DNA from 2 places in the Mesorhizobium montanum genome. Region 1 is predicted to be linked to the other one. Evidence: riboswitches for the same ligand, from Rfam matches in the RefSeq annotation. Region 1 holds a riboswitch; the other holds the start of a gene.

Region 1 (4,207 bases):
TTCCATGCACAGGAAGCTCAATGACGGCGAGGAGCAACTCACCGATTCCATGAAGATGTTCCGCATGGGTCTAGAAGGCGGCAAGCCGGCCAAGGGCCAGGTCGGCGTGCAGCCGGAATGGTTCTACAAGGGCAACGGCACGATGGCGGTGGCGCCCGGCGCGCCGTTGATGTCGCCGGCCTTCGCGCAGGATGGCGGCGAGGAGCCGGAGATCGCCGGCATCTATGTGATCGGTGATGACGGCGCGCCGTTCCGGGTCGGCTTCACGCTGTCCAACGAGTTCTCGGATCACGTCACGGAGCGGGTGAACTATCTGTTCCTTGCCCATTCCAAGCTGCGCAACGCCTCGTTCGGCCCCGAGATCCTGATCGGCGACCTGCCCGCCGACATCCGCGGCGCATCGCGCATCTGGCGCGACGGCAAGCTTTTGTGGGAAAAGCCATTTCTCTCAGGCGAAGCAAACATGTCGCACACCATCGCCAATCTCGAGCATCACCATTTCAAATATTCGGCGTTCCGCCAGCCGGGCGACGTGCACGTGCATATGTTCGGCACCGCGACATTGTCCTTCGCCGACGGCATCAGGACCGAGGCCGGCGATACTTTCGAGATCGAGGCGCAGGATTTCGGCCTGCCGCTGCGCAACCCGCTGGAGATCGAAAAGCCGGTGAAGGTGGCGGTGAAGGCGCTATAGGGAAGGGCGATCTCCCCACTTGTGGGGGAGATGGCCGGCAGGCCAGAGGGGGGCGCTGTCCCGCCGACCTCTCAACTCCCTCAAGCTCGAATTTCGGAAGTCTTCATCTATTTCAGACACAACGGCCAAAATCCTTCGCGCCCCCCTCTGCCCTGCCGGGCATCTCCCCCACGAGGGGGGAGATTGGCAGATCAGACCTCACCGTGCGGCGCGGAAATGCTTGGAGAGCTTGAGCCCTTGCGCCTGGTAGTTCGATCCCAGATCGGTGCCGTAAAGCGCCTGCGGCCGCTTCAGCATGTGCTCGTAGATAAGACGGCCGACGATCTGGCCGTGGTCGAGGATGAACGGCACCTCGTGGCTGCGCACTTCAAGCACCGCCCGGCTGCCGCTGCCGCCGGCGGCGGAATGGCCGAAGCCCGGGTCGAAGAAGCCGGCATAGTGGACGCGGAATTCGCCGACCAAAGGATCGAACGGCGTCATCTCGGCGGCGTAGAGCGGCGGCACGTGCACCGCCTCGCGCGAGACCAGGATGTAGAATTCGTCGGGATCAAGGACCAGCTCGCCGGCGCCGCTCTTGTAGAGCGGCTCCCAGAAATCGACGACATCCTGGGCGGCGCGCTTGTCGACGTCGACCAGGCCGGTGTGGTGCTTGCCGCGATAGCCGACCAGGCCGTCCTTGTCGCCGTCGAGGTCGATGGAAAGCGCGATGCCGCCGCCGGAAATATTGGGCGGCTCGGTGGCGACAAGCATCTCGGCGCGGTGAAGGTCACGCAGCTCGCTTTCCGACAGCACCGCATTGCCGGTGCGGAAACGAATCTGCGACAGCCGCGAACCGGCGCGCATGACGATCGGGAAAGTGCGCGGGCTGACTTCGAGATAGAGCGGCCCGTGATAGCCGGCGGCGATCTTGTCGAACTCGTGGCCACGATCGGTCATGACGCGCGTGAAAATGTCCAGCCGTCCGGTCGAGCTCTTCGGATTGGCCGAGGCTGAAACCTCGGCCGGCAATGCCAGGCTTTCGAGCAACGGCACGATGTAGACGCAGCCCGTTTCCAGCACCGAGCCCTCGGTGAGGTCGATCTCGTGCAGCTTCAGCCGCTCGAGCTTGTCGGCGACCAGATGGTCGGGTCCGGGCAGGAAGGAGGCGCGCACGCGAAACGCCGTGTCGCCGAGCCTCAAGTCAAGGCTGGCCGGTTGGATCTGGTTGGTGTCCAGCGCGCGCGGCGACTTCAGCGCACCGGACTGGAACAGCGCGGAAATATCCTGGTCGGGAAGAATGCCTGTCTGCCGCAAAGTCTTACTCCGCTCTGCTGGTACAAACCTCTTAATGAAGCCGGCAATTGACGCAAGCGCGGCGCGGGTCTAAAGGGTCGTTATCCCGTGGTGATTTGGCCGGTCGGCTTGCAGCCACGTTAAACAAGTCGCTAAAGGACCGTCCGGCCGCAAGGCCGTATGGACCGGTTGCGACTTTCGCGGCCGGTTTTTTTGTGTCTGGAAGTAGAGCAATGACAAAGAAGCGCAACTGGAAGCCTCAGACCGCACTCGTGCATGGCGGAACCCTGCGTTCCGGCTTCGGTGAAACCTCCGAGGCGATGTACCTGACGCAGGGCTATGTCTATGAGACGGCGCAGGCTGCGGAGGCCCGTTTCAAGGGCGAAGAGCCGGGCTTCATCTATTCGCGCTACGCCAACCCGACCGTCGATATGTTCGAAAAGCGCATGTGCGCGCTCGAAGAGGCCGAGGACGCCCGCGCCACCGCTTCCGGCATGGCGGCTGTCTCCGCCGCATTGCTGTGCAGTGCCAAGGCCGGCGACCATATCGTGGCGGCGCGCGCGCTGTTCGGTTCATGTCGCTGGGTGGTCGAGACGCTGGCGCCGCGCTACGGCATCGAGGCCACGCTGGTCGACGGCACCGACATCGCCAATTGGGAAAAGGCGATAAGGCCGAACACCAAGCTGTTCTTCCTGGAAAGCCCGACCAATCCGACGCTGGAAGTGGTGGATATCGCCGCGGTTGCCGCTTTAGCCAATTCCATCGGCGCCAGGCTGATCGTCGACAATGTCTTTGCCACGCCCTTGCAGCAGAAGCCCTTGCAGCTCGGCGCCCATATCGTCGTCTATTCGGCGACCAAGCATATAGATGGCCAGGGCCGCTGCCTCGGCGGCGTCATCTTGTCCGATAAGAAGTGGATCGACGAGAACCTGCACGACTATTTCCGCCACACCGGACCGAGCCTGTCGCCCTTCAATGCCTGGACGCTGCTGAAAGGCCTGGAGACGCTGCCGCTGCGCGTGCGCCAGCAGACCGAGAGCGCCGGCAAGATCGCGGACTTCCTGGCCGGCCGATCGGAGATCGCCCGCCTCATCTATCCGGGCCGGGCCGACCACCCGCAGGCGGATATCGTGAAAAAGCAGATGTCGGGCGGCTCGACGCTGATCTGCCTCGACGTCAAGGGCGGCAAGCAGGCGGCCTTCGCCTTGCAGAACGCGCTCGATATCGTGCTGATCTCCAACAATCTCGGCGACGCCAAGAGCCTGATCACTCATCCGGCGACGACGACGCACAAGAACCTGAGCGACGAGGCGCGCGCCGAACTCGGCATTGGACCCGGTACGCTCAGGCTCTCCGTCGGTCTGGAGGATACCGACGATCTGCTGGAGGACCTGGAACAGGCGCTAAAAGCGGCCCAATAGGACCTGACGCGGCGGCGCCGCGACAACAGAACTTTAGGCGAGCTCTTTCAGTTCGGTCATCGCCTTGGTGCGGATGGTCATGGCATTGCCGCGCCATTCGACGGCGCCGCCGAACCAGCCGCGCGCCCAGATCGCGGGCAGCATCGCGTCGCGCACGATCATCGCGGTGATGCTGCGCGGCGACAGATACCAGCCCTTGACCGAGGCCAGCAGGCATTCCGGCAGATAGGCGATTGCCAGCACGCACAAAGCCGTTGTGGGCAGGCTGATTCCGGCGCTTGCCGCGGCAATGAGCGCCAGCAGCAGCGGCATCGCGGCGCCCGTCAGGATCTCCGGCGCGAAGAACAGCGGGAAAGTGACCCGGCGCAGCCGCGCCCAGCGCGTCTGGCGCGACCAGATCTCGGCGAGCGTGCGCTGGCCGAGCGGCTGCTCGAAGGGCGAGGCGACGAGATTGACGCGCAGGCCCAGGCTGTTGACCAGCTTGGTGGCGGCCGCGTCCTCGGCGATCTCGGCGCCTAAAGCTTGAATACCGCCATTGGCATCGAGCATCGGCTTGTTCCACAGCATGCTCTTGCCTTGGGCGAAGCCGAGGCCAAGCGCTTCGCCGGTATACTGCCAGCGCGCCTGCAGCGTGTTGAGGAAGGCGCATTCGACCTCGGCCCAAAAACCGTCCGGCCGCGAGCCGATCGGCGTCGAGCAGACGAGGCCGGTATCCGGCCGCCAGGCCGCCATCAGATGCTCGACATAGTCCCTCGGCATCAGCACGTTGGAATCGGCCAGAATCACCCAATCGTGCCGCGCCGCCTGCCAACCCTTGACG
Region 2 (4,207 bases), on a different contig from region 1:
TCGAGGTCCTGGAAAACGACTGGCCCGGCCACCTGATCGCCATTGAATTCCCCGACAGGCAGCATGCGCGGGACTGGTACCGGTCGCCCGCGTATCAACGGATACTCGAGTTGCGCACCGATAACTCTGAATCCGACGTTATCTTCGTTGACGGCGTAGAGCATCCGCACAAGGCTACTGATGTGCCTGGCTGAAGGAGGCGGGAGGATGCGGACGATTCGTGGCGATCTGCTGCAGTTTGCGCTCGAAGGAGAATTCGATGCGATCGTGCATGGCTGCAATTGCCAATGCCAGATGGGCAAAGGCATTGCTCTCGCGATCAAGCAGAAATTTCCTGAGGCCTACGCTGCCGATCTCGCAACCGCCAAAGGCGACAGCTCAAAGTTGGGAACCATATCAGTCGCAGAGATTCGGCGAGAGGATAGGGCTTTCCATGTCGTCAACGGCTATACCCAGTTTCACTGGCGTGGCCCAGGCGTGAAAGCCGACTACGAGGCCATCCGCAAAGTGATGAAGGCGGTTAGAACTGGATTTTCCGGCCAGCGCATCGGCTATCCAAGAATAGGCGCTGGCCTGGCTGGAGGGGACTGGTCAGTCATCGCCTCGATCATTGATCAGGAACTAGCCGGCGAGAACCATGCGCTCGTCGAGTACGCTTCGTAAGGCTTAGGCCCTCTTCAACAAAAACACCGCCTGCTGGCCGAAGAAATTCCAGAACCACCAGGGCATCGACAGGCCAATCTTCTGGCCGTTGGCGTCGAGCGCGGTCGCCTTCTCGACGGTCGCGCCGAGCTCGTCGCACAGGTTGACGAAGTCGCGGATGGTGCAGAAGTGGATGTTGGGCGTGTCGTACCAGGAATAGGGAAGGTCCTTGGTGACCGGCATCCTGCCCTTGACCAGCAAGGAAAAGCGCACGCGCCAATGACCGAAATTGGGGAAGGAGACGATGGCGCGGTTGCCGATCCTGAGCAGCTGATCGAGCACGACCTTCGGGTTGCGCGTCGCTTGCAGGGTCTGCGACAGGACGACAAAGTCGAAACCCTTGTCGGCGTAGAATTCAAGATCGGTGTCGGCGTCGCCCTGGATAACCGAAAGGCCGCGCGCCACGCATTCGTTGACGCCGCGCTGCGACAGTTCCAGGCCGCGGCCGTCGACCTGCTTGGTCTCCTGCAAAAGCTCCAGAAGCACGCCGTCGCCCGAGCCGACGTCGAGCACGCGCGAATTGGCCGGTATGAGATCGGTGACGACCTCGAGGTCGACACGCTGGGCGCGATTGACGCTCATGGCTTCGCCTCCTGCCTGGCCCATGATCCCGGTCCGACAAATCTGCAACTTTTTGCGTTCGCTGACCTTCGGTTCGGGGTCATGCGCCGAGGCCTCTCGCGCGTGCGGCGGAGGCGATGAAGCCGTTGATGGCCGCGAACAGTTCCGGCTCGTCGAGCAGGAAGGCGTCGTGGCCGCGATCGGTCGCGATCTCGACGAAGGAGACGGAAGCGCCCGCCGCGTTCAAGGCGTGCACGATCGAGCGGCTCTCCTCGGTCGGAAACAGCCAATCGCTGGTGAAGGAAACGAGACAGAAACGCGTCTTGGTGCCGGCGAAAGCATCGGCCAATCGTCCGCCGTGATCGGCGGCAAGGTCGAAATAGTCCATCGCGCGGGTCAGATAGAGGTATGAGTTCGCGTCGAAGCGGTCGACGAAGGTCATGCCCTGATGGCGCAGATAGCTTTCGATCTGGAAATCGGCATCGAAGCCGAAGGTCAGCGCCTCGCGGTCCTGCAGATTGCGGCCGAACTTGCGGTGGAGCGCGGCTTCCGAAAGATAGGTGATGTGGGCGGCCATGCGCGCGACGGCCAGCCCTTTTTCCGGACGTCTGCCGAAATCGAGATATTTGCCGCCATGCCATTCCGGATCGGCCATGACGGCCTGCCGCCCAACCTCGTGGAAGGCGATGTTCTGCGAGGAATGGCGGGCGCCGGTAGCGATCGGCAGAACGCAGAACACGCGCTCCGAATGACTGGCCGCCCATTCCAGCACCTGCATGCCGCCCATCGAGCCGCCAAGCACGCAAAACAGCTTTTCGATGCCGAAATGGTCGACCAGCATCGCCTGCGCGCGCACCATGTCGCGGATGGTGATGATCGGCAGGTCGAGCCCGTAAGGCTTGCCGGTCGCCGGATTGGTCGAGGCCGGGCCGGTCGAGCCGAGGCAGCCGCCGACGACGTTGGAGCAGATGACGAAGAAGCGGTTGGTGTCGATGATCTTGCCGGGGCCGATGAGCACCTCCCACCAGCCCGGCTTGCCGGTCACGGGATTGGCGTTGGCGACGTGCTGGTCGCCGGTCAGCGCGTGGCAGACGAGGATGGCGTTGGAGCGCGCGTCGTTCAGCGTGCCGTAGGTCTGGTAGGCGATCTGGAAAGGCGCAAGCAAGGTGCCGGCGTCGAGCTTCAGCGGCTTGTCGGGGCCGAACTGCAGCACCGGGCTCGACGGATGGTCGGCCTCGTCCTTGGTTCTTGCAGCGCGCTGAGCGGCCATGGCAGTCCTCATCCTGTCCCGCATCGGTCTCGTCCCGGTGCGGTGTCCGGCCGGCCGCGGACAACAAAAAACCGGCTTGCCGTCGCAAAGCCGGTTACAGGTTGCAAACGGCCCTTTAGCGAGTTGTTTAACGTGGCTGCAAGCCGACCGGCCAAATCACCACGGAAGTCTGGCAGTTCTTCTAGGGCCAGCGCCGCTGTTCGTCAACGGGTAGCCTTCTTGCGGGTGGACGCGGGTGCGCCGGCACTCGACATTCCGGGCCATGGCCTGTATTTCCGCTGCGGCCTTGAAGGCCTTTCGACGGATTTGTGACATGAAGCAGGATCAGCCCCGTCCGACGCCCCGCGCGGGCATCATGGACATCGAGGCCTATGTGCCGGGAAAAAGCACCGCACCGGCCGGCGTGACGAAAGTCTACAAACTGTCGTCGAACGAAAATCCGCTCGGACCCTCGCCGAAGGCAATCGAGGCCGCGCGCGAAGTGGCGGCAAAGCTGGATGTTTATCCGGATGGCTCCGCCCGCCGGCTGCGCGAGGCGATCGCCGAGGTGCATGGGCTCAACCCGGCAAACATCATCTGCTCCAACGGCTCCGACGAGATACTGGGGCTCCTGGCGCAGACTTATCTCGCGCCGGGCGACGAGGCCGTGTTCACCGAGCACGCCTTCATGGTCTACAAGATCTACATCCAGGCGGCCGGCGCCAAGCCTGTGGCGGTCAAGGAAACCGACGAGCGCGCCGACATCGACGCGATCCTCGCCGCGGTCACGCCGGCGACGCGGATCGTGTTCCTCGCCAATCCCAACAATCCGACCGGCACCTATGTGCCCTTCCAGGAAGTGCGCCGGCTGCATGCGGCCCTGCCGAAGAACGTGCTTCTGGTGCTCGACGCGGCCTATGCCGAATATGTGCGGCGCAACGACTATGAAGCCGGCATCGAGCTGGCGGGCAGTTCCGAAAACGTGGTGATGACCCGCACCTTCTCCAAGCTCGGCCTTGGCGGCGCGCGCGTCGGCTGGATGTATGGGCCGGCGCATATCGTCGACGCGATCAACCGCGTGCGCGGCCCCTTCAACGTCAATGCGACCGCGATCGAGGCCGGCATCGCCGCGATCCGCGACCGCGCCCATATCGAGCGCAGCGTTGCGCATAACGAGCGCTGGCTGGCCTGGCTCAGCACGGAGCTGACTGGGCTCGGCCTGCGCGTCACGCCCAGCGTCGGCAATTTCGTGCTGATTCACTTCCCCGACGCCAAAAAGCACTCGGCGGCGGCCGCGGAGGATTACCTCAGCCAGCGCGGCTATATCCTGCGCCGCGTCGCTGGCTACGGCTTTCCCAATGCGCTGCGCATGAGCATCGGCACAGAAGAGGCCAATCGCGGCGTCATCGATGCGCTGACGAGTTTCCTGAAAAGCTAAGCACCATGGCATCACCGATGTTCGAGAAAATTGCGCTGGTCGGCATCGGCCTGATCGGCTCGTCGCTTGCCCGAGTGATCCGCCGCGAGGGCCTGGCGCGCCATATTGCCATTGCGACGCGCAGCGCATCGACGCTCAAGCGCGCCGAGGCGCTCGGCCTCGGCGATACCTACAGCACCGATGCCAGCGACGCCGTGCGCGGCGCCGACCTCGTCATCGTCTCGGTGCCGGTAGGCTCGTCCGGCGAGGTCGCGGCC

The links. A riboswitch is a leader RNA that binds a small molecule or an ion and turns the genes downstream of it on or off. The one in region 1 is predicted to bind S-adenosylmethionine.
Region 2: another riboswitch for S-adenosylmethionine. It lies ahead of metX (homoserine O-acetyltransferase MetX); the one in region 1 lies ahead of RFM68_RS16950 (O-succinylhomoserine sulfhydrylase).

Annotation. Positions count from the first base shown of each region.
Region 1 covers NZ_JAVIJF010000011.1:193,317-197,523, reverse strand. The annotation lists gene araD1 (AraD1 family protein) at 1-694, shown strand, start outside; gene RFM68_RS16955 (2'-deoxycytidine 5'-triphosphate deaminase) at 893-1,987, opposite strand; SAM riboswitch at 2,065-2,142, shown strand; gene RFM68_RS16950 (O-succinylhomoserine sulfhydrylase) at 2,200-3,387, shown strand; gene RFM68_RS16945 (ceramide glucosyltransferase) at 3,421-4,207, opposite strand, start outside.
Region 2 covers NZ_JAVIJF010000001.1:267,719-271,925, reverse strand. The annotation lists gene RFM68_RS01285 (DUF1330 domain-containing protein) at 1-194, shown strand, start outside; gene RFM68_RS01280 (macro domain-containing protein) at 208-663, shown strand; gene metW (methionine biosynthesis protein MetW) at 667-1,284, opposite strand; gene metX (homoserine O-acetyltransferase MetX) at 1,364-2,533, opposite strand; SAM riboswitch at 2,629-2,706, opposite strand; gene hisC (histidinol-phosphate transaminase) at 2,838-3,950, shown strand; gene RFM68_RS01260 (prephenate/arogenate dehydrogenase family protein) at 3,956-4,207, shown strand, end outside.